Regions from separate parts of the Paraburkholderia sp. A3BS-1L genome, predicted to be linked through region 1. Evidence: predicted binding sites of a transcription regulator. Region 1 holds the regulator's gene; the other holds the start of a gene.

The links. Region 1 encodes FliA, which starts transcription of late flagellar genes. Its sites were predicted from a motif close to CTAAAGTTTNNNNNNNNNNNGCCGNTA; they were not measured.
Region 2: the regulator FliA is predicted to act here: its motif matches at 4,911-4,937, upstream of P5W99_RS23105 (flagellin).

Annotation. Positions count from the first base shown of each region.
Region 1 is NZ_CP120442.1:3,159,216-3,170,768, forward strand. It holds gene P5W99_RS14495 (flagellar basal body protein) at 1-449, opposite strand, end outside; gene flgA (flagellar basal body P-ring formation chaperone FlgA) at 677-2,113, shown strand; gene flgM (flagellar biosynthesis anti-sigma factor FlgM) at 2,259-2,612, shown strand; gene P5W99_RS14510 (flagella synthesis protein FlgN) at 2,669-3,115, shown strand; gene P5W99_RS14515 (chemotaxis protein CheB) at 3,379-4,401, opposite strand; gene P5W99_RS14520 (hypothetical protein) at 4,649-4,936, opposite strand; gene P5W99_RS14525 (RNA polymerase sigma factor FliA) at 4,974-5,705, opposite strand; gene P5W99_RS14530 (MinD/ParA family ATP-binding protein) at 5,728-6,714, opposite strand; gene flhF (flagellar biosynthesis protein FlhF) at 6,707-8,695, opposite strand; gene flhA (flagellar biosynthesis protein FlhA) at 9,224-11,323, opposite strand; gene flhB (flagellar biosynthesis protein FlhB) at 11,320-11,553, opposite strand, start outside.
Region 2 is NZ_CP120443.1:1,784,141-1,795,693, forward strand. It holds gene amaB (L-piperidine-6-carboxylate dehydrogenase) at 1-930, opposite strand, end outside; gene fliT (flagellar protein FliT) at 1,291-1,590, opposite strand; gene fliD (flagellar filament capping protein FliD) at 1,605-3,194, opposite strand; gene P5W99_RS23105 (flagellin) at 3,360-4,814, opposite strand; gene P5W99_RS23110 (sialidase family protein) at 5,160-6,545, opposite strand; gene P5W99_RS23115 (DUF4148 domain-containing protein) at 7,008-7,226, shown strand; gene P5W99_RS23120 (LysR family transcriptional regulator) at 7,743-8,981, shown strand; gene P5W99_RS23125 (penicillin acylase family protein) at 9,048-11,477, opposite strand.

The DNA of each region.
Region 1 (11,553 bases):
AGCGCGTTGTCGGCGAACTGCACGCGCTCGGTGTCGAGGTCGACCGTATTGCCGTCGAGCGCGGGCTGCGTCGGGTTGCGGTACATCACCGGGCTCGTGTAGGTGTCCGCCTGGCCGCCGGTCGGGATCAGCTTCGTGTTGCCGGCCATATGGCCCGCCTCGGTCGCGGCCATCGACATGCCGCTCGTCACGCCCGCCGGCTGCGCCAGGGCGAGCGGCCGGAAGTTGCCGCTCGCGCCGCCAGCGACGCCCGCAGCAGCGATGCCCGGCGTGGCCGCACCCGCTTGCCTGAGCGCGCCCGCGAGGGAGGCCGAGAAGTCGACGTCGCGCGCCCGGTAGCCAGGGGTATCGGCATTCGCGATGTTCGAGGACAGCAACGCCTGGCGCGTTGCGCGTACATCGAGCGCTTCGCGGCCAAAGGCGAATTCGGCATCGAGTTTGTCCAGCATCGGGCGTTCTCCGTGACTCGAGTTGAGGGGCTGCGCCGGTGCATGCATCGCGCATCCGGCAACTGGGCGAGGCCCGCAGGCCTTTACGCATGGAGACGAATGTTAGGCGCGCCTGACAAGAACCAATCGGACGAATAGCCGGTAAAGGCCCCCTCTATTCGACGCAAGCACGCGAGGGCCGCCGCCTAGAATGCGAGGCGTGTCAATGCAATGAATGGAGAACGACGATGCCGCACAAAGCCCCCCTTCGTGTGCGCGGCGCGCGCCGCGAGGCTGAGGCGCGCCGCGCGCAGCGCCGTTCGATCTCGCGTGCGCTTGCGCTCGTGCTTGCGGCGCTGGCCGTGAGCGGCGCCGCGCACGCACAAAGCGAAGCCGAAGCGGCTGGGCAGCAGATCTATATCGCGGGCCCCGGCGACCGCGCGGGCTCGGACGCCGCGCGGATGAGCGCGATGCTCGCGCAGGGCGGCGGCGCGGGTTCGAGGGGCGCTGCGGCAAACGCCAGCGCGAGCGCTAACGCTTACGCCCAGAACGCAGCCATGCTCGCTCGCCGCACGCAAAGCGCGCAGCAAGATCCGCAGCAGGATTTCGCGCAAGCGCAAAACCAGCCGGGCATGATCGCGATCCCCGGGCCCGGCGAGCGCGGCCGCGCGGGCGAAGCCGCCACGCCCGAGATCGTCACGATTCCCGCGCCGGGCGCACCTAACACCGCCGGCGCGGCCACGCCGCGCCCCGCGCTCGCGCGCGCCGTTCAACCCATGCGCGTGCCAGCGGCGAATGCATCTGCGAATGCGTCTGCATATCCGGCTGCCGCCATGAGCGGCAACGCAGGCACGGGCGGATTGCAGCGCGTGAATGTCGTCAGGCCGTCTAGCGCGGTCGCCCCGGTCGTCGTCGAAACGGCCGCGCCGGCTGCCGCCGCGAAGCTCTCCACCGTGCCGGTCACGCGTGCGCCGGCTGTAACCGCCGCCCGTTCCGCGCCCACCACGCCCGCCGCAGTCGCGAGCGCCGCGGCCTATGGGCAGAGCGCGCAACTGCCGCCGGGCCAGGAGGACGGCGAACGCATTCGCGCCACCGTGGTCGCCTTCCTCCAGCAGCAGGCCGCGGGCTTGCCGGGCAAGGTGAGCGTGAGCGTCGGGCCGGTGTTTCCGCGCGGCCTCGCCGCTTGCGCCGCGCTCGAACCGTTCATGCCGCCGGGCGCGCGCATGTGGGGCCGCACGACGGTGGGCGTGCGCTGCGTCGGCGCGAAACCGTGGACACTCTATGTGGTGGGGCGCGTGGCCGTCGACATCACCTATTACGTGGCCGCCCGCCAGATCGACGCCGGCCAGACGCTCTCCGCCGCCGACTTCATGCCGCGCGAAGGCGACCTCGCAAGCCTGCCGCAGACCATCATCACCGACCCTACGCAGGCCAACGGCGCGGTCGCGCTCGCGCGCATCACGGCAGGCTTGCCGCTGCGCACCGACATGCTGCGCAGCGCCTCGTCGGTGGTGATCGGCCAGACGGTCAAGGTGGTCGCGGTGGGCTCGAACTTCACGATTTCCGCCGAAGGCAGCGTGCTCAATAACGCCGCGCCAGGCCAGATGGTGCGCGTGCGCACGGCCGGCGGGCAGATCATCAGCGGCGTCGTGAAAGATGCCGCCACGGTGCAGGTGCAGATTTAAGGCAGGATTGCCGGTCCGGTAAAAAATGCGGTGCGGCGGCCATGTGGGCAAGGACACGTAACAGCATGTAACGGCAGGACTTTCGCGCTAAAGTTCGCGCGCAGCGTTGCCGTTATCAAGGCCATACGGATCAGGAAGCCCAATCGTGAAAATCGACACCTCCAACCGCAATGACGCGCGTTCGCTCCAGGATGGCCCGGCGCGCACGCAGCAAGGCGAATCCGCGAGCGCGCCAGGCGCGGGCGGCACGGCATCGGCCGGCGCGGCATCGAGCGCCATCGGAGCGGGTACTAGCGCAGACGCCAACGTGAGTCTTTCGTCGCTGTCCTCTTCGCTGCGCTCGCTCGCGGCGAGCGGCGCCGCCGACATCGACATGGGCCAGGTCCAGTCGATCAAGGACGCCATCAAGAACGGCACGCTGCAGATCGACGCCGGCAAGATCGCCGACGGCATTATCGAAACCGCGCGCGGCCTGCTCAAGCCGGCCTCGGGCGGCTAAATCGCAGGGCGCGGGCGCCAGGCCGTCCCGCAACCCGCATTTTCAGGTGGTCCCGGATGAAAGACGCGCTTCTCGCCACATTGATCGACGAACACGCCGCGGTTGAGGCGTTCGCCTCGCTGCTCGCCTTCGAGGAGAAGGCGCTCACGACGGCGGACGGCATCGATGCGCTGCCGCAGATCGTCGAACAGAAGACGACGCTCACGCAGCGCATGGCGGGGCTCGAGAAGGTGCGCGACGCGCAACTGGCCGGGCTCGGCCTGCCGGCCGGACGCAAGGGCATCGAGATGGCCTGCGACGGCGACGCGCGGCTCGCGGGCCAGTGGGCGCGGCTCTTGGGCTCGACCGAGCGCGCGCGCCGGCAGAACCTGACGATCGGCATGATGGTTCGCACCCGCATGGAACATAATCGCCGGGCGCTCGCGATTTTGCGGGGCGAAACCGGCAACGGCACGTCGATGCTGTACGGGCCGGATGGACGCCTGCCGGCGTTCGGGCTGTAACTGGCCCTTGTTCCTCGCGTGGTTGGCAGTTGCGTGGGGAATTGAAAAGCCGAAGCACGGGGGCTTCGGCTTTTTTGTTTCCGGGTGCTAACTGCGAGGACAGTGGATCTGGTGCTGTCGGCGGTGATGGAAAATTCTGCTCTGACTTTTTGGAAATAACGCGCGCTCCGGGATGGGCTGTGGTCGGCCGAGGCTGCCTCAGGCGGCCGCTTTACGCCGCTCAAGCCGACATCTTACAGCCTGCAGACGGGCGTTCCCGCAGGTCAGAATCCTCCGTCGGGATCGGGCTCTACCAGATTAGTTAGCGCGCGTAGCCATTCACAAACCTGTGTGGACTCCACTTCTATGCCTTGGATCTTGCTGTTCAGGCTCGCAGTCAAGTCGATGCGCTCCTTGTAGACAGGCGCGTCTCTCAGGCGCTTCGCAAGCGTCGCTTCTTCGGTAAGCGAACCGAACAGAGCCGAGAGCTGTGTCTCCCTGGAGTCAGCTTGTTCCGCAAGGAGACTTTCTGCGGAAAAAGCATGTCCCGCGCGGCATCTGAATCGCATCATTCGTTTGTCGCGCAGCTCGTAAAGGGCGCTTCGACAAATAGGACAATTCAGACCACATGGACTGCTCATCCCTTCGAGCTTCCACCAGTCCTGAAGATCGAAGATACCCTCGGCGATCCGGTTTTCGATATCGATAAGTTCATCGAGATTACGGTCCTCATTGGGCTCCGGGTCGTCATTGGCGAGACGAACGAAAAGTGCTGCCATCTCTGCCAATTTGCAGCAGTAATCCACTTTGACGTGGGCGAGAGCGCTTTTAGGCATCGAGGCCGCTGTTGCTTCGGAAGGCTCCTGCACAATGGCGGTGCCGCCCCTGTCCTTGACTGCAAGCAAGCCAGCCATACCGTCGTCAAGCTGTCCGGTCAATACGACTCCCACCACGGCTGGGCCATAAGAGATGGCCGCCGACCGGAAAAGCGGATCGATAGCGGGCCGTGTGTGATTTTCCTGAGGGCCATGAGACAGGCGTATATATCCTCGCTGCACAAGCATATGGCGATCCGGTGGCGCCACATAGATTCGCCCCGGCTCGATTAGCTCGGTGTTCTTGGGATGTATGGCCTTCAGTCGTCCCGCGTTGCTGAGAATCTGGGGCAGCATGCCCGGGCTGTGAGCGCCCACATGCTGCGTGATAAATACTGAAGATGGGAAATTCTCGGGAAGTAGCGCGATCAGCCGCGAAAGCGCGTTAATCCCGCTCAATGAGGCGCCAATGACGAATATGCGTCCTTTCATAACTCGCCCCCAGCATGCCCTGTTTCGATAGCTGATGATGAGCGAGTGGCGGCAGACGCGGTTGATATGTGTCAATGAACAAGGTTTGGGCGTTTCACCGGGATGTTCGTCGGTTTGCCTGTGTGCAAAGCCACGATAGACGGACTGCTGAGCCCCTATACCTGCCTTTCAACGCTTGGTGGTCGACTGTCAGCAGTGGGTCGCGAAACGACTTCCCCACAAATCAGCAAAAACCATAAAAAACATTTCACCCCTGATCAACCTCCGGCCAAAGCACTGGAAACAGAAACGGAAGGCTCTTCAAGGGCAGTCCAAAGGAAAGATCGCCTCGCGGCGAAGACGCATTCAGCGATCCAAAGTCGAGCAGCGTGCGTGTAATCCGACGCGCCAGCACGTCGCTCACACTTGGCATCTGAGCGAACTCAGCGCGCGTCACGGCGCGCTGCAGCATCACGAACCCCATGGCCGGCGCAGTCGTTTCCGGCTTGATGACGGACTTCTCGAAGCGGTTGTCATCATGACGCGATGTACACATCCATGTAGGGTTTGAAACCCCTCGCCACTACGCCCGACTAATGCTCCGTCCCCGCCCATGACATCTCGCGCAGCCGCGCCCGCAAGCGTGCCACCGCCTGGCTGTGCAACTGGCACACGCGCGACTCGCTCACCTCCAGCACCGCGCCGATCTCGCGCAGGTTCATGCCGCGCTCGTAATACAGCGACATCAGCAGTTTCTCGCGCTCGGGCAGCCGCTCGATCGCCTCGACTAGCGCGCCGCGCAGGCTCTCGTCGAGCAGCGCCGAGAGAGGGTCCGAGTGATCGACGCGATAGCGGTCGAGGAACGGCTCGTCGTCGGCGGAGCGGTCGAAGTCTTCGTAGTAGATGAGCTGGCTGCCGTGCAGGTCCTGCAGCATGCTCTGGTACTCGTCGAGCGGCATCTGCAGATGCTCGGCAATCTCCGTCTCGCTCGCCGAGCGGCCAAGCCGCTGCTCCACCTGATGCACCGCGCTTTCCACTTCGCGCGAGGTGCGCCGCAGGCTGCGCGGCAGCCAGTCGTTGCTGCGCAGCTCGTCGAGCATGGCGCCGCGAATGCGCTGGCTCGCGTAGGTCTCGAACTGCGCGCCCTGATCTTCCTTGTAGCGATTCGCAGCGTCGAGCAAGCCGATCATGCCGGCCTGGATCAAGTCGTCGAGATCCACGCTCGCGGGCATTTTCGCCACGAGCTGCAATCCGAGCCGCCGCACGAGCGGCGCGTACTTCGCGAGCACTTCGGCCTGCGAAATCTTTCCTTGAGCGTTATACATCTGGCTCTCCTTCCTGTGTCCGTCACACGTGCCGATGCGCGTGCACGGGCGAATCCGCCCGCCATCCCGCATAGGCCGTCGCGCTCGCGGACGGGGCGTCCGTGGCGGATGAAACGAATGAATTCGCCGCTTGCTCCGGACTCGCCGGCGCGCCCGCCGATGCCAACAGCGCGGGGCGCAGCGGCCAGTGCGGCAGTTCGGCCGCCACGTGGCGAAAATCTCGCGCGGCAGCCGTCGACGGAAACGCATCGACGATGCAGCGCGACAGTTGCAGCGCGCGCGGCATGTGCGGATCGGCGGCAACGCTGCCCGCGCGCTCCAGCGATACCGCGAGGTAGCGGCTCGCCACTCCCGCGAGATTCTCGAGCGCGGCTTGCGCGTCGGCGGCGCTCGCCACGTGGTTCGCAAGCACGCGGAACTGCCCAATCGCATGCGCGAAATGCAGCCGCTTCATGCAGGCGTAGGCGTCGGTGATCGCCTGCGCGGTCACGCGCATCACGATCAGCACGTCGTGCGCGTGCAAGGCGAGCGGCGAGAGCGCACCTTCGGCGTCGAGCCGCGCGTCGATCAGCACGAAATCGGCGGGACCGGCCAGCAGCTTGCTCAATGGCGCATCCAGCTGCGCCCCCACGCACTGCTCGCGCGGCGCGGCCAGCACGCCGAAGCCCAGCGCATGCCGCGCCACGGCCTGGTCCAGCGCAATCTCGCCGCGCATCACCGCCGCGAAATTCGGCGCGAAGTTTCCTGCGAGGCTTGCGGCATTGCCGCGCGCTTCGTTGCTCACGCCGCGCATGCCGCCGCCGAGCTGCGCACTGACCGAGCGCGGACCAAGGCACTCGTCGATCACGAGCACGTCCTTGCCCAGCGCGATCAGCGCGGCCGCGAGATTGATCACCACGGTCGTGCGCCCGGGTGCGCCGTGGCCGCCGGTCACGGCGATCACGCGCGAGCCTTCGCGCGCGAGCAGCCGTCGCAGGCCTTCTGCCTGATCGATCACGAACTTATCCAAACCGGACCTCGGGAGCTTGCGTGGCCGAGCGCGTCGAGAGCGCGGAGAGCAGCGCGGGAATATCGTCCTCGTGCGGCACGAACGGCGAGCGATCGCGCGGCACGCAGAACGCGCTGCGCACGAGAAAGCGGCGCGTGGCCACGTACAGGTTCTCTGGCACCTTCTGGCCCGTGGAGACGTAGTGCACCGGCAGCTTGTAGCGCAGCACCGTGTCGAGCGTGCTGCCGAGGTTGGTCGCTTCGTCGAGCTTGGTGAGGATGCAACCCGCGAGCGGCGAGTTGTCCGGGCCGTGCTGGTACGCCTGCACGACTTCGTTGAGCGTGTCGCCGTGGCTGGTCGCCGAAAGCAGCAGCAGGCGCTGCACCGGGCGCCCCGTGCCGCACAGCATGGCGATCTGGTCGGTCACGGCGCGGTCGCGCTGGCTCATGCCGATCGTGTCGATCAGCACGATGTGCTTGTTCTTGAGCTCGGTGAGCGCGAGTTGCAGATCGGCGCCGTCACGCACCGCATGCACCGAGACGCCGAGGATCTTGCCGAAGATGCGCAGTTGCTCGTGGCCGCCGATGCGGTAGCTGTCGGTCGTGAGCAGCGCGACCTTGCTCGCGCCGAAGCGCATCACGCAGCGCGCCGCGAGCTTCGCCGTGGTCGTGGTCTTGCCCACGCCGGTCGGGCCCATCAGCGCGAATACGCCGCCGCGCTCCATGAGCGCTTCTTCGTCCTCGAGCACGGGCAGGTTCGATTCGAGCACCGACTGAACCCACTCCATGCCGGCCTCTTCGGTTTCCACGCTGGGCAGGCGGTCGACCACCATCTTCACGAGCTGCGCCGAAAAGCCGGCCGCGAAAAGCTGCTTCGTGAGCGCGCCCTGCATCGGGTTGCGGCGCTGATGCTCGCCCCACAGGAGACCCGCGAACTGCTCTTCCATCATGCCGCGCATGGAGGCGAGCTCGTGCATCACGGTTTCGTTGACGACCTGCTCGATGCGCGCGCGGATCGCTTCGCTCACCGTTTGTGCGGTGCTGGGCGCGGCGGGTTGTGCGCTCTGGGCGGCCTGGGCCGGGTTAGGGGCGCTTTGAACGCTTTGAGCGGCGGGCGCCGGGCCGGCCGCATCGGGGCTCTGGCCAATGCTGCGGGCCGCGCGGCGCGCCGCGACGTGCGCAGCCTGGCGCGCCCATTCGGGCGTGTTCGCGTCGATATCGGCGCGATGCGTGGGGTCGGCGGCCACGCCGAGGCCCTTCGCCATCGCGGCGGCCGGCGTCATGCCCGGCTGGGCCGTGTCCCGGTTCGCTTGCTGGTTCGCTTGCTGATTCGCGATACGGCGCGCGTGGTCGATCAGCCAGGGGTTCGATTCGGCCATCGTGCGCGGTGCGTCCTGGGACTCGACTGCGGGTTGCCTGGCTTGCTGGCCCGCCGCGGCACGCGAAGCGGAGAACGGCTTTGCCGCGGCTTCGGACGCTTCGGCGCTCAGCTTTGCCTGCGTGGCTTGTCCGAGAGAGACGGCGGTGTCGTCGCTGTCGCTGTCGTGGTTGCCTTCATCGGCTTCGCCTTGTGCCGCGGCGTCCGCCCCAGCGGCGTCGCGCTCCGCGCCCACCTCCGGGCTCGCGCCGAACACCGATGAGAACACGTCGGGCATGCCGCCGCTTGCGTAAGGGTTGCCAGCGGTCGCCGCAGTGCTGGCGGCAGGCGGTGCGCCGATCGCGGCGCGCGACGGCTTCGCCGCGAAGCCCGCGCCAGCCTGCGCCTGACCACCGGCGGACGATGTGCCGCCGAGAGGCGCTCCGCCAAAGGGCGCACCGCCAAAGGGCGCTCCGCCGTCCGCCGGCGCGAGCGCTGCGAGGTCGCGGTCCGCGAGCGCGACGATTTCGACGCTGCCGTCGTCGAGCGTGCGATTCGACAATACGACGGCGTCCGCACCCAGCGCTTCGCGCACGAGGCGCAACGCGTCGCGGCTGGTGCCACCGATGAATTTGCGAATGTTCAAGCCAAGCCCCTGAGTGAGGTGAGCGGCCTGCGCCGCCCGTCGTTTGCGTCTGGATTACCGCGGGCCTTGCGCTCTCGCACGGGCCCTTCTCCGATGTTGGAATTATTTCGAAGGTGAGCCCTCGACGATCGGTGGATCAGGGCGGGGAAAGGTGGGTAATTCGGGGGATGGCGAGTGCCCGGAACCTGAGGCTCTGGGCTGCGACTTCGTGCGCTCGGCATTGTGGACACAGTTAGTCGCATATTTGGTCTTTTCTGAGCTGGCGACCAATGGGAAGCGATCTGCGACCGGCTCGAAGATATCGAGTTGGCTGAAATCGTGAAATCCCGCGCTGGCGAAGAAGTCGTCAGCGTCAAGCCTGAAGACCTATGGTTTTGATGCCCTCAAGCAGGGATTCGACGACCTCGCGAGCGAGCGCGAACGCAAATTCACGCTGCACAAGGCAATGCTGGAAGCGCCGGCGCCAATCGGCGTTACATCGACTCTGGATCTTCTCGAAGCGTTTTGACGCCTCGCCCCCTCAGCTCATCACCCCGCCCCCACCACATTCACCACCCGCACATTGCGCGTATCCGGCACCTCGGCATACGAAAGCACCTTCAACTGCGGCAGACTGCGGCGCAAAAAGCGCGAGAGCATCGGCCGCAGCGCATGCTGCACGAGCAGCACGGGCGCAAGTCCCAACGCCTGCTGACGTCCCATCGCCATTTCGGTCTGCGTGAGCAGCGTATGCGCGAGACCCGGCTCCAGCCCGGGGTTCGGTCCCGAGGTCAGCGTCTGCGAAAGCACGCGTTCGAGATTGGCGTCGAGCCCCATCACCTGCATGTCCGCATTGCCGGGGAACCACTGCTGCGTGATCGCGCGGCCCAGCGAGATGCGCACCGCCGCCGTGAGGTCGTGTGCGTCGGGCATGCGCGGCGCATGCTCCGCGAGCGACTCCATGATCGTGCGCATGTCGCGGATCGGCACGCCCTCTTCCAGCAGGTTTTGCAGCACCTTCTGCAAGGTCGTGAGCGCCAGCACCTTTGGCACGAGGTCGTCCACGAGCGAGGGCGTGTCCTTCTGCACGCGCTCGATCAGCGCCTGCACTTCGCGGCGGCCCAGCAATTCGGCCGCGTGCGTCACCACGAGGTGATTGAGGTGCGTCGCCACCACGGTGCTCGAATCGACCACCGTGTAGCCGAACACCTGGGCCTGCTCGCGCATGTTCGAATCGATCCAGATCGCGGGCAGCCCGAACGCCGGGTCGGTGGTCGGCGTGCCGGGCACCACCGCGCTCACCTGCCCCGGATTGATCGCGAGCCACTGGCCCGGGAACGCCTCGCCCGAGCCCACTTCCACGCCCTTTAGCGCGATGCGGTAAGCGTTCGGGCGCAACTCCAGGTTGTCGCGGATGTGAATGACCGGCGGCAGGAAGCCGATTTCCTGCGCGAACTTCTTGCGGATGCTCTTGATGCGCTTGAGCAGCTCGCCGTCGGTGTTCTTGTCGACGAGCGGAATGATGCGGTAGCCCACTTCGAGCCCGAGCGTGTCGATGAGCGCCACGTCGTCCCAGCTCGCCTCGGCGTTCTCGACGGGCGCGGCGGCAGCCGGCAGCACGTCCGCGAGCACGGCGCTGGCCTTTTTCGCCTCGGCGCTCTTTTTCATCACGCGGCCAAGCTGGATCGCGCCCCCGCCCAGCAGCAAGAATGCGAAGTGCGGCATGCCCGGAATCATGCCCATCATGAGGATGATCGCGCCGGTGATCATCAGCACGCGCGGGTTCGTGAACAGCTGGCCGGTGAGTTGCGTGCCGATGTCCTCATTGGTCGCCACGCGCGAGACGATCACGCCCGCGGCCGTCGAGATCACGAGCGACGGAATCTGGGCGACGAGACCATCGCCGATCGTCAGCAGCGTATAGGTCTCGCCCGCCGAGGCGAACGGCATGCCGTGCTGCACCACGCCCACGATCAGCCCGCCGATGATGTTGATCGCCATGATCAGGAGGCCCGCGATGGCGTCGCCGCGCACGAACTTGCTCGCGCCGTCCATCGAGCCGTAGAACTCGGCTTCCTGGGCGATCTCGGTGCGGCGCTTGCGCGCGGCTTCCTCGTTGATGAGGCCCGCGTTCAAGTCGGCGTCGATCGCCATCTGCTTGCCGGGCATGGCGTCGAGCGTGAAGCGCGCCGACACTTCGGCGATCCGCCCCGCGCCCTTCGTGATCACCATGAAGTTGATCACCATGAGGATCACGAACACCACGATACCCACGGCGAAATTGCCGCCCACGAGGAAGTGGCCGAACGATTCGATCACTTTGCCGGCCGCGTCGGGGCCGGTGTGGCCTTCGAGCAGCACGACGCGCGTGGAGGCCACGTTCAGCGAGAGGCGCAACAGCGTGGAGAACAGCAGCACGCTCGGGAACGCCGCGAAGTCGAGCGGCTTCATGGTGTACATGCTGACGAGCAGCACCATCACCGATAGCGCGATGTTGAAGGTGAACAGCAGATCCAGCAGGAACGGCGGCAGCGGCAGGATCATCATGCCGAGGATCATGCAGATCAGGATCGGTCCGGCGAGCGCGCGCAGATTCGTGCCTTGCAGCACGTCCGGGCGCCGCGCGAGGAAACCGGTGCGGGCGTTCATTCTGTGGCTCCTTCGTTGCCGTTGCGGGCGTCGTTGCGCGTGTCATCGCGATTCGCGCCGTGGGCGGGGTTCGATGCTGTGCTTGATGCGGTGTTTTGTGCGCTGCCGCTGGCCGCGCGCTCCTCGGGCGAGAGCGCTTCGTCCGCTTCCTCGGCGGCGTCTTCGTCGCTCACCGCGCCCTTGTCCAGTTCCGGCGGCACGTCGAGGTCGGTGGGCGCCATCGGCACATC
Region 2 (11,553 bases), on a different replicon from region 1:
GTAGAACGTCTTCAGGCGCTCCACGGTCTGCTCATAAACGCTTTCGTGAACGAACAGGCGGCGCAGCGACGTGCAGCGCTGGCCCGCGGTGCCGACCGCCGAGAACAGGATGCCGCGCAGCGCGAGCTCCATGTCGGCGGTGCCCGAAACGATGCCCGCGTTATTGCCGCCGAGCTCCAGAATCGTGCGGCCAAAGCGGCGCGCGACTTCCACGCCCACCGCGCGGCCCATTTCGGTGCTGCCCGTGGCGCTCACGATATTCGAGCGCGGGTCGGCCACCAGCTTCGCGCCTACGTCGCGCCCGCCGGTCACGAGGCTCGTAAGCCCCTCGGGCGCGCCGCCGAATTCCTTGAGCGCGTCCTGCAGAATCTTGTCGACGGCCAGTGCGGTCAGCGGCGTCTTTTCCGAAGGCTTCCAGATCACCGCGTTGCCGCACACCAGCGCGAGCGCGGCATTCCAAGACCACACGGCTGCCGGAAAATTGAACGCCGAGATCACCGTGCACACCCCCATCGGATGCCAGCTTTCGGCCATGCGGTGGCCGGGGCGCTCCGAAGCGATGGTCAAGCCGTACAGTTGACGCGACAGGCCCACAGCGAAGTCGCAGATGTCGATCATCTCCTGCACTTCGCCCAGCCCTTCCTGAAGGATCTTGCCGGTTTCGAGCGTGATGATGGCGCCCAGCGCGGCCTTGCGCTCGCGCAGCTTGTTGCCGAGCACGCGCACCAGTTCCCCGCGTCGCGGCGCCGGCACGTTGCGCCAGGTCTTGAATGCCTCGTGCGCCTTCGCCAGCGCGGCGTCGGCTTGAGCGACGGACTGGCTCGCCACGCGGCCAATCAGTTCGCCATTGATGGGTGAATGCACGGCGATGTCGCCGGCCTCGGCGAGATGGGAAATGCCAAGTTCCGAAAGGATGGTGGATGCGTTCACTGGGAGACCTCGTCGATGTTTCCGATAGGAAATATTGTTGCTGAAACAGACTATACACGCAGACCGAAGCCCCGGCAATGCTCCAGGCAAGCCAAGCCGCGGCCGCGGTTTGCAAGAAAATTTCGCATCGGAAACTGATGTGTTTTGAAGATGCAGTGGCATTGTCGGCAGCCACCGGACCGGTATCAACCGATATCTATGCACGACCTGATGCGCTTTAGTCATCAAGCCCGGGGAAGTGGGGAATTCAACGAGGTGTTGCGAGGCGGGCGAGGTATCGGGAGATACCCCATTGGCGGAGCGGGGGACGAATTGGGGCCGACGGGGGCCGATCGGGGCGGGCAGTCGCCGCCCCCTCGCTCAGAACTGAGCGATGCGCTGATACTGATTGGCGTTGCTAGTGGCCTGCATGGCCGTGCGGTATTCCGCGCTCAAGGACTCCTGGGCAGCTTGCGCGGCTTGTGCGATGCGCAGGTCGATCGCCTGGATTTCCCGCAGCATGGCGAGCGCATCGGCTGACTGCTGCGCGGAAAGCGCCATCAGCAGCGGCGAGCGCTCGCCCGCGAGCTGCGCGGCGCGCTCCCACTCGCCCACGGCGGCCGCCTGCTCGATGTCTTTCGTGAACCGCTGGATGCGTTCGATCTGGGCCAGTGCTTGCATGACCGGTGACCTCGTCAGTTCTTGTTGGTGGCCATCGCGCCCGCGCTGTTCTGGCCGCCGAATAGCTGGGTGAGATATTGCTGGTTGTTGCTCATCGTCGCCATCAGCGTATTGAGCGCCGTGAATTGCGCGGTGTACATGCTGGTGAGCTGTGACTGATACGTCGCTAGCGACGACTGCTGCGACGAGAGATTCGTGAGGTCCGTATTGAGCGCCTTGGTGCGCGTCTGGATCGCGCCGCTGCTCGACAGATAGCTCGTGATATTGGTGTTCAGTTGCGCGGCCACGCCATTGGTCGAGCTGAACAGCTTGGCCAACGTGGCCTGGTTGTTCTGCAGCGCGCTGCTCAGCGTGCTGCTGTCGACCGCGAGCGAACCGTCGGCGTTCAGCGTCACACCGATCGTCGCGAGACTCGTGGTCGTGTTGCCGTTCTTCACGCCGGTTGCGACGATCGAGGCCAACTGGTTGCGCACGAGGTTCAGCGTCGAGTCGCCGAGCAGCACGCCCTGCGAAGTCGCGGTCGAGCTGTACGCGGTAAGCGTGCCCATGGTCGTCACGAGCGTGTTGTAGAGCGTGACGAAATTGTTGATCGCATTCGACTGCGAGCTCGTGTCCTGCGCGATCGTGAGCGTTTGCGGCGATGTACCCGTGGTGTCCACCGATGCTGCGCTCAGGCTCAGCGTGACGCCCGCAAGCGCGGTAGTCACCGAGTTCGTCGCGTTGGTCACGCCGGTGCCGTCGAGCGTGAAGTACGCATCCTGCGCGGCGGTGGTCTGGCTCCAGTTGGGCGTGGCCGGCGAGCCGGAAGTCTGCACGTTGCTGAGCGTCGACTGGTTGGCCGTGAGCTGCGCACTGGTCGCGCTCGCGTTGCCGCTAAGCGACGTGCCGGCGTTGCCGGTAACCGCCAGGCCGTTCAGCGGGTCGCCCGTGGCCGTATCGCTGACCTGAATGCTGATGGCGTTCTGCGATCCGGTGGCATTCGCGTGCAGCACGAGGTGCGCGCCATCGGCGCCGTTCACGACCGTGGCCGTCACGCCGGGATTGTTGCTCGCGCTGTTGATCGCCGCCGCAATGCCGGAAACCGTGCTGTTGCTGCTGTCCAGTGAAATCGTGGTGCTCGCGCCGCCGATCGAGAGCGTCATCGTGCTCGGCACCGAAGCGAGCGGCTGGCTTGCGCCGTAGCCCCTCGACGTGAGGACCTGCGCGGTCGCGATCTGCGCGACGTCGATCGAATACGTCCCCGCCACCGCTCCGCTGGCCGCCGTGGCCGCGATGCCCGTGCCGCTCGTGCTCGCCTTGAAGGCGTTGACGGTCGTGCCGTCCGAGAGCGAAGTGAGGCCCGCCTGCAGCGCCGAAAGCGCAGCCGAGAGCGTGCCGTATGCGGAGATCTGCGTGTTGTCCAGTTGAGCCTGCGAAGACAGTGTCGCCGCCTGGCCCGCGATCTTGCTATTGACGAGCGCCGTGACGAGCGAGCTCACGTCCATCGACGAATTGCCGGTCGAGCCGCTGATGACCGACTGCGCGGCTTGCTGCAGCGCGCTATTGGCCGACGCTGCGGCGCTGGAGGCCAGATTCGCGTTCGAGATACCGGATACGGTGGACATGAAGGGGCTCCGTGCGTCGGCGATGCCGGGTGGATCGGTTCAAGTACGGTTCAGGTTTAAAAACGCCAAACGGGAGGTTGTCCTCCCGGTTGGCAAGCGCCGCGCGCCCCGGGTATGGCGGGCGGAGCGCGCGGCGCGTACTGCTTGACTCACATGAAGCGCTTGTTACTGCAGGAGCTTCAGGATCTGCTGCGGCTGCGAGTTTGCTTGCGCGAGCACCGAGATGCCGGCTTGCTGGAGCACTTGGGCCTTGCTCAGGGCGGCCGTTTCTGCCGCGAAGTTGGCGTCCTGGATCGACGATTGTGCTTGCGACAGGTCGGTCGACTGGGCTTGCTGCGCCGTGCTGATCGCCGTGAAGCGGTTTTGTGCGGCGCCAAGCGTTGCCTGAATGTTGTTGACCGTGTTCAGCGCGTCGTCGATCGACTGAATGGCCTTGTTCGCGCCCTGGACCGTGCTGACGTCGACCTTGTCGACGGTTTGCGTCGTGGCGGACGACGCGACCGAGAACTTCGTATTGCCGGCAGTCGGCGTGCCGAGTTTTGCAGCGGCCGGAGTCGCCGGATTATAAGCTGTAGCGCTAGTGAATTCCTTCGTAACGACATTGCCGGACGCGCTGAGCTGGTTGCCGTTCTGATCCCAGAACGTATAACCGTAGTTACCGTCCGACTTCACCGTAATCGACGTGACGTCGCTCGACTGCGGACTGGCCGAGCTATCGAGACCCGTCGATGCATTAAGATCGAAGCCCGACAGCGTACCGAGCGTCGTGCCGTTAGCAAGGGGGCTGCCTGCGGTCAGCGCCTGAGCGTTCACCTTGTCGATTTCAGTGGCCACGGTTGCCGGATCGATGTTCGAAGCAGCCTTGATCTTGATCTGGCCAGGCGTCGTCGTCGTGTCGAACATACCCGAGGTTGAGAACGACACGGCCTGCCCGTTCTGATCGGTCACCGAGAAGCTGCCCTTGCCGTCCGAAACGAGGTTCAACTGCGTAACTTCCGTACCCTTCGATGCAGCGTTGGTGCCATCGCTCGCGGCTTGCCAGACGTTGCCGTTCGAGTCGAGCGAAACCGCGAGCGAGGCGATCGTGTCACCCGCCTTCACAACGCCGCCGCCGAGCGACGATGCCGCAACGCCCTGCGAGAGGTTCAGGCTGATCGTCTGGCCGACGTTCGCGCCCACCTGGAATGACACTGCGCCGAGCGAACCGTTCAGCACGTTCATGCCGTTGTACGTCGTTTGCGACGCAATACGGTTGATTTCCGAAACCTGCTGCGACACTTCCTGCTGCAGCGCCTGACGGTCCGTATCGGTCATGCCGCCGTTCGTCGCTTGCACGGCCAACTGCCGAATCCGCTGCAGACTATTCGTCAGCGACGACAAACCGCTCGATGCCGTTTGCACCATCGACACGCCGTCGTTCGAGTTCGACACGCCCTGGTTCAGACCGTTGATCTGGGTCTGCATGATGTTCGAGATCGCAAGACCCGCTGCATCGTCCGCTGCGCTGTTGATGCGCTTGCCCGACGAGAGGCGCGTGATCGCTTGCGACAGCGCGCTGCCCGAGCCGGTCAGGTTTTGTTGCGCGACGAGCGAGTTGATATTGCTGTTGATTCCGAGCATGGAAATTCTCCTGATTGGGACTGAGCCCGTTTGCGCCACGGCTGCCGTGGCGTCGGCGGACTGTCAAACGCGTTGTTTCGACCGCCATGTTTGGGGTAACGACCGCCCACCAGGGAACTTTAGAGGGACATATGCAAAAAATCTGATCTTATGCTCAATCAGGGACATGACAGACACGCGGGAAATGGCCGCCGAATAGCCGAAAACAAATGCCAAATAGTTGATTTTTTTGGAATAATCAATCCGGCGTTTCAGTCCATGCCCTTCAAGCCATCGTTGGCGCGCGCGAATCCGCGCGCCCTGAAAGGGTCGCGCGGATCCGGCGCAATTGACTAGTCGAGCGATTTACGGCGCTGGCGCTACAAAGACATCGGTGGGATTGCTTGCATTCCCGGTCGTTTGCACGAAGAACGGCACGAACTCCGTATCGGTTGCACCCAACCCTTCATAATCCCCGATAAAGTACCCTTCGGCATAAGGCGCGGTTTTCATATCGAAGGACCCCGCGATATGCAATTCATTGCCGAAATTCTGGCCCCCGCGCGGCGAGGTGATGCGCCAGTAATCCGTCGGCAGCGTGGTGTCCGTGGACTTGAGCGTGCGGAAGTCATAGTACGTGACGGCCACCACGCCCGCAGGGTTGACCCGCACGGCAGGATTGAATGCGGGTCGGCCCGAAGGCGTATTCACCCGCATGGGCGCGCTCCATGTCTTGCCACCATCAGCGGACGTCGATAGCGCCACCTCGTCGTACTTCCCGCCATTGAAGCGCGAATCCTGCCAGACGACATAAAGCCGCCCCGTCGCCGGATCGATCGCCGGTTCGGGAATGATGTCCCCGGTGCGTATCGGCGTGCCGGAATTGGGATCAAAAACCGAAACCGTTTGCAGCGTCGAAATGATCTGAGGTTGGGTCCACGTGGCGCCATCGTCGGTGGATTTGATGAACGCTACCCTGCCTGCCCCCTGGTTGAATGGCGGCGTGATCAGATCGAAAAAGTCGTAGAGCGTCCCGTCCTGCTGATTGACCACGATCTGATTGCCGATCGTCTGCTGCCGCGAGGGCACCTTCACGATTTCCGCGGCGGTACTCCAGGTCTTGCCGCCATCCACGGTCTTCGAGAACAATGTCGGGCCGCGGTAAGCGGCCGTATGGAGATTCGCGTAGGGGTTGCCGTTCGGCAGTTCGAGCCGGTCCCATACCGCATACGCCACGCCGGCCTTGATCGGATTCGCAGTCACCGATTCCTTGTCGTTGAAGTACTGCAAGGTAGGCTCGTTGTTGGCGATGATCACGCTGAGGTTTCCCCAGGTCTGACCGCCATCGCTGGAAACCGCTGCGGCCACGGCATTGCTGTTGTTGGAGTTGTTGAACGAGATGGAGACGGCATAGGCGGTGCCGTCGGGGCCGATGGACACCCATGGGTCAGAGGCGCGCTCGTATCCGAGCCCGTTCGCACATGCGCTAAAGGGCAAGGACGTTTGCCCCCAGGTGTGACCGCCGTCGAAGGAGAAGCCGGCAACGAGGCCATGAGAGCCGCCGTCCGACCAGCGGTCCTGCTGCCACGCGCCGATGAGGTTGGACGAGTTTTTCGGGTTGACGGCCACCCACGGCTCGACCTCGCTATTCACAAAGACAGTGCTGCTCGATGATCCGCCAATGGTGCACGTGGCAAAGGGGCTTGGACCCGAAACCAGTGTGGGACTGGCCGAGGCCGGTGCGCTAACCATGAGCGTGGCAGCCGCCGAAACGCCGAGCAGCACGGCGCAAGACTTGTTGCGATGCATGAAAGGACTCCTTATTTCTATGCGGCCCGCAACAGCCATGGGCCGTCAGCACGGGTATCGCCAGCGCGACGGTCACGCAATTGCACCACCTGCTATCAGCCTTTTCCCGCTGGCTACCTAGGTCACACCCATTCGATAACGCCGTACTTCGGCTCCATCGATCTGCAGGAAGTGCATTTGAATTTAGATCACACGAAAGCGGTTAGACTGAAATTTTTTGTAACAAATCGGATCAGTCGCTCCTCATGCAACGTTTGGGAACGTAGCGGCCCGGGCACTTTTACTCCGGCAGGAACAGTGAATTGAGGCGCAGGGCATTTATTACCTCACCGTCCAATCCTAAGCTTCACTCAACGACCGCCAGACAGGCCGGTCGCTTCGCTCCATGTTCCCGAGGTAGTCGAAATGAAAACCCTGATTCAAGCCATCGCTGTCGCATCGGCTCTCGCCGTGCCGGCACTCAGTTTCGCCGCGCAAACCCAGCCGCTGACCCGCGCGCAGGTTCGCAACGAGTATGTCCAGCTCAAGCAAGCCGGATACGAAGCGACCGACTACAACTACGAGGCCAGCATGCGGGCCGCAGAAGCGAAACTCGCGCATCAATCGGAAGCACCGGCACATTGAGGCTCCCTTTTCACGCTTCGCGCTCCCCGTGAAGCGCGTCAAAACCGATGAATGATCCCGGGGCCGACAGCAAATCTCGTCGATCCATGAATTATTTCGAATAACTAATTTACTAGTACAGATGCGTTACGCCGCCGCGATCCGGCGCACATCGCGGCGGGAAATACCGTGACGCTTCGCGATCAACGCGCCAACCGGAACACCCGGACGAAAAGCCGATCCTGCCGGCGCACAGGATCGCCGCGCGCAACGCGGCTTCGGAACCAGCAAGGGAAAACCCTGCTCATCAATGTAACGATCAATCGAATAAAGGTATGGCGCGGCTCGGCGCGTTCTCCCGCATGCCTGGAAAGGCCGTCCGACAAGGCTCATGGCTCGCCGCCAGCCCCCGCTCACGCGGTCGCCGCGCCTTACCCCGCAGACATGCCAATAAATAAAATCGATACCTGGATAAGCACGCCGCAAGCCTGCCCGTCGGCGTTCCGGTAAAGTCGACGGCCATGGAACACCGCTGACATGGACAACAACGACCTTCCTAATCTCGCGTGTCTGTATGCGGTATTGCGCGTGGCCGAGATGGGCAGCGTGAGCCGCGCCGCCACCGCCCTCTTTCGCGCCCAGTCGGCCATTACGCGGGCCGTGCAGCAGATCGAAACCGCGCTGGGCGCGCCGCTGTTCGAGCGCAAGCCATCCGGCATGCTCGCGACGCCCGTGGGGCGAGCGGTGCTCGAGCGCAGCGAGCGGGTGTTCGCCGAACTCAACGAACTGGCGAGCTGGTGTGCGATGCGCCAATCGCGCAAGCGCGCAACGCGGGCAGGCGGCTTGCCGGCCTACCTGCTCAACACCCGCCGGCTGCAGTTGTTTTCAACGCTTGCGCGCTACCGGCACATGCCCAGTGCGGCGCGTGCGTTGAACGTCACGCAACCCGCGGTCAGCAGCGCGGTGCGGATTCTCGAAATCGGCGCGGGATTTCCGCTGTTCCATCGGCATCCGCGCGGACTGCTCCTGACGGCCGACGGCGAAACCTTCCTGCTGCACGTGCGCCGCGCGTTGAACGAATTGCGCCACGTCGCCGACGACGTCGCCGCGCTGCATGGCAGCGTCCAGGGCATCGTCACCGTGGGCGCGCTGCCGCTCGGCCGCACGCTGATCCTGCCGGAAGCCGTGGCGCGCGTCGTCACGCGCTTTCCGAAGGTGCGCGTGATCACCGACGAGAGCGCCTATGAAGCGCTGGTCGCGGGCGTGCACGCGGGCGACATCGATTTCATCCTGGGTGCGCTGCGGGTGAACGATGCCACCAGCGGCCTGGAAAACGAAAAGCTGATGTCGGAGAATTTGGTCATCCTCGCGCGGCACGACCATCCACTCGCCAAGGTGAAGGACCTCCCCCTCAAGAATCTTGGCGATGCCCAGTGGGTACTGCCGCGCAGCGACTCGCCCACGCGGCGGCTGTTCGAGACGCTGTTTCGCCGCGCGAAAATCAGGCCGCCGATGCCGACGGTCGAAACGGCGGACCTCGCCATCATTCGGGGGCTGCTGCTGCATACCGACATGATTGCCGTGCTCTCGGCGCAGCAGCTACACTACGAGTGCGCTTCAGGAATGCTGGCCGTGCTCGATGTGCCCATGCGCGACACGACCCGCGATATTGGCCTGACCACGCGCACCGGCAGCCCGCCCTCGCCGGCCGCGCACGAGCTCATCAACGCGATTCGCCTCGTCTCGGCCGAGATCGCCCGCGCCCGCAATAAGTAACGGGCATTGCGCGAATGACTCGTCAAGCGGCACCTCGAGTCGTTGCGCTTTCTTCCCGTCCCCCGTTCAGCGCGTGCTAACCCCCGGCACGAGATGAATCCGCTTTTCCGTCTCCGCTTCCACCGCCGCACGCGTGTAGAGCAACGGGAAATAGCGGCCATCGAGCCACATCTGCGCCAGGTCCCGATAATGCGGACTATCCGGGTCGCCCGATTCGCCGGGCAGGTTCATCGCGCGCGAGTTGTCCCAGTTGCCCACGTCCACGATCACGCGAAACGACGGCCCGTTGGTCTGCCGGAAATCGCGCTCGCGGTAAGTGGACTGGTTCGGCGTGTACGCGCTGCCGCCCTTCGGCAGCGGCCCGACGTTCAGCTTCGCGCGCATGTCGTCGTCGACGAGACCCGCGAACGGATGCGCGTTGAGGTTCGTCTGCAGCTTTCCCCACGCCCATGCATGCGCGTCCGCGCCCTGCAACGTGACCATCTCGTCGTAGGCGTCGCGCAGGCTCGCGAGCAATAGCGCGTCGCGTTTCGCGGGCGGGTCATCGCCGAAACGCGCATCCGGATGTTCGAGCATGTCGAGCATGACCGCGGTGTCCGGCGCGCCGAACGCTTGCGCCGCATCTTTCGGCAGCACGGCTTCCTTGAACACGCGCCTGAGGTGGCGGCTCAGCCATGCCTCTTCGAGCGCGGCCTGCGCCGAGTCGGCGCCCATTTGCGCATCCCAGCCATGCAATAGCGCAAGCGCCGCGCGCGTGTGCGGATCGTCGCTGTTGAGCGGCGCGAGCAGCGCAACGAGCCGGCGCGCCGGAATCGACACGATGTCGTTCTGCAAGCGCTCGCTGTCTTCGATCGACACCTTCGGCAACGACTTCAGCACTTCGTCGATGCGTTGATGACGCGACCCGTTGGTCCACTCGAAGCCAAGCTTGCGCTGCGCATAGGGATAACCGCCGGGCAGATTCATTTCATTCGACGTCGTGAAATAGCCGCTCGACGGATCGTAGCCCGCCGGCAGATCGTCGCGTCGCCAGAAGCCGGCCCATTCGTAACGGCCGTCGCCGGGCACGGGCAGGAGTCCGTCCCAGTTCGGCCGCTTCGGTGCGAGCCCGCTCGGCAGCCAGCCGATGTTGCCCTGCGCGTCCGCATAGACCTGATTAACGGTCGGCGCGCCCCACGTCGCGAGCGCGCGGCGGAATTCTGCAAAATTCTTCGCGCGCATATAGCGGATCGAATCGTAGTACGGCGACATCCCGGGTTCGAGCCATGCCGTGCGCACCGCGAATGCGCGATGCTTCGCGGGTTCGGTGTAGATCACAGGACCATGGCGCGTAAACGCGAGTTCGGCGTCGACAGTCTTGCCGCCGTGCACCGCGATGGGCTCGTGAACGATGCGCATCGGCTCCCAGCGTCCCTTGTATCGATACTCGTGCGGGTTCGCCGGATTCAGTTGATAGACGTACAAGTCTTCCTGATCGATGTTGAAGATCGTCAGCCCATACGCGATGTGCCCGTTATGGCCAATCGAAATGCCCGGCGCGGACGGCTCGCCGCCGCCGATGATGTCCAGCGTGGGCGTGCTGACCTGCTGGATGTAGCGCAGACTCGGCGCCGCATAGGCGCGATGCGGGTCGTTCGCCATGATCGCGCGGCCCGTTGCGGATTTGTCCGGCGCGATCACCCAGTTGTTGCTGCCTTCAGTCACTTCCTCGGGATTGTCCGTGGCGGCGATCACCGTGGTCGATGCGTCGGCGCTCTTCAGCGATTCGCGCGTCACGTGCACGCTTTGCGTGGCGAGTTCGAACACCTTCAGCACGTCGTCCGGCAGGCACGGATCGAGCCCGTCAGGCATCGTCGCGTGCCACCGCGGCTGCAGGCCGAAGCGGATCGTGTCGGCGGCCAGCGTGCTCTTGCACGCCACCTTCGCGCGCGCGACCTCGCTGGTCACGTTGCGCGTGAGGCCGTGGCTGCGAATGCGCACGACGTCGTCCGCCGACCACCGCGCGGGCCAGTAGCCGACCTTGCGGAACTCATACGGCATGTGCTCCGGATGCGCGGCGAGCCAGTCGATGTACGCGTTCACACCGGCTGCGTAGCGCGTCGCAATCTGCTTTGCATCGGGGCCGTAGCGCTGCCATTCGGCGGCCATGTCGCCGCGATAAAGAAATAAACGCGTGGCCTTGTCCTGCTCGACATAGGCCGGGCCGAACACTTCGGCAAGCTGGCCGAGGCCGCGCCGCCGCCACAGATCGATCTGGAACAGCCGGTCGCGCGCGGCGTTGAATCCCTGCACGAAGAAGGCATCGCTTTCGTTGTCCGCGAAAATATGCGGCACGCCCCAATGATCGATCAGAATATCGACCGGGTGCGCGAGGCCTTCGAGCGTGATCGTTTCCACCGGCGCATCGGTTGCGTGCGCAACGACACTGCTGAATGCGGCCACTGCGGCACACGTGACGGAGATGGCGAGTCTGCGATATCGGCGTGTTGGGCGCACGGTGTGTCTCCTCCGGGGTTTTCACTGCGTGGTGATACCGGGCGGCGCACCGGGGCCGTGAGGCCCGGTGCAAGTG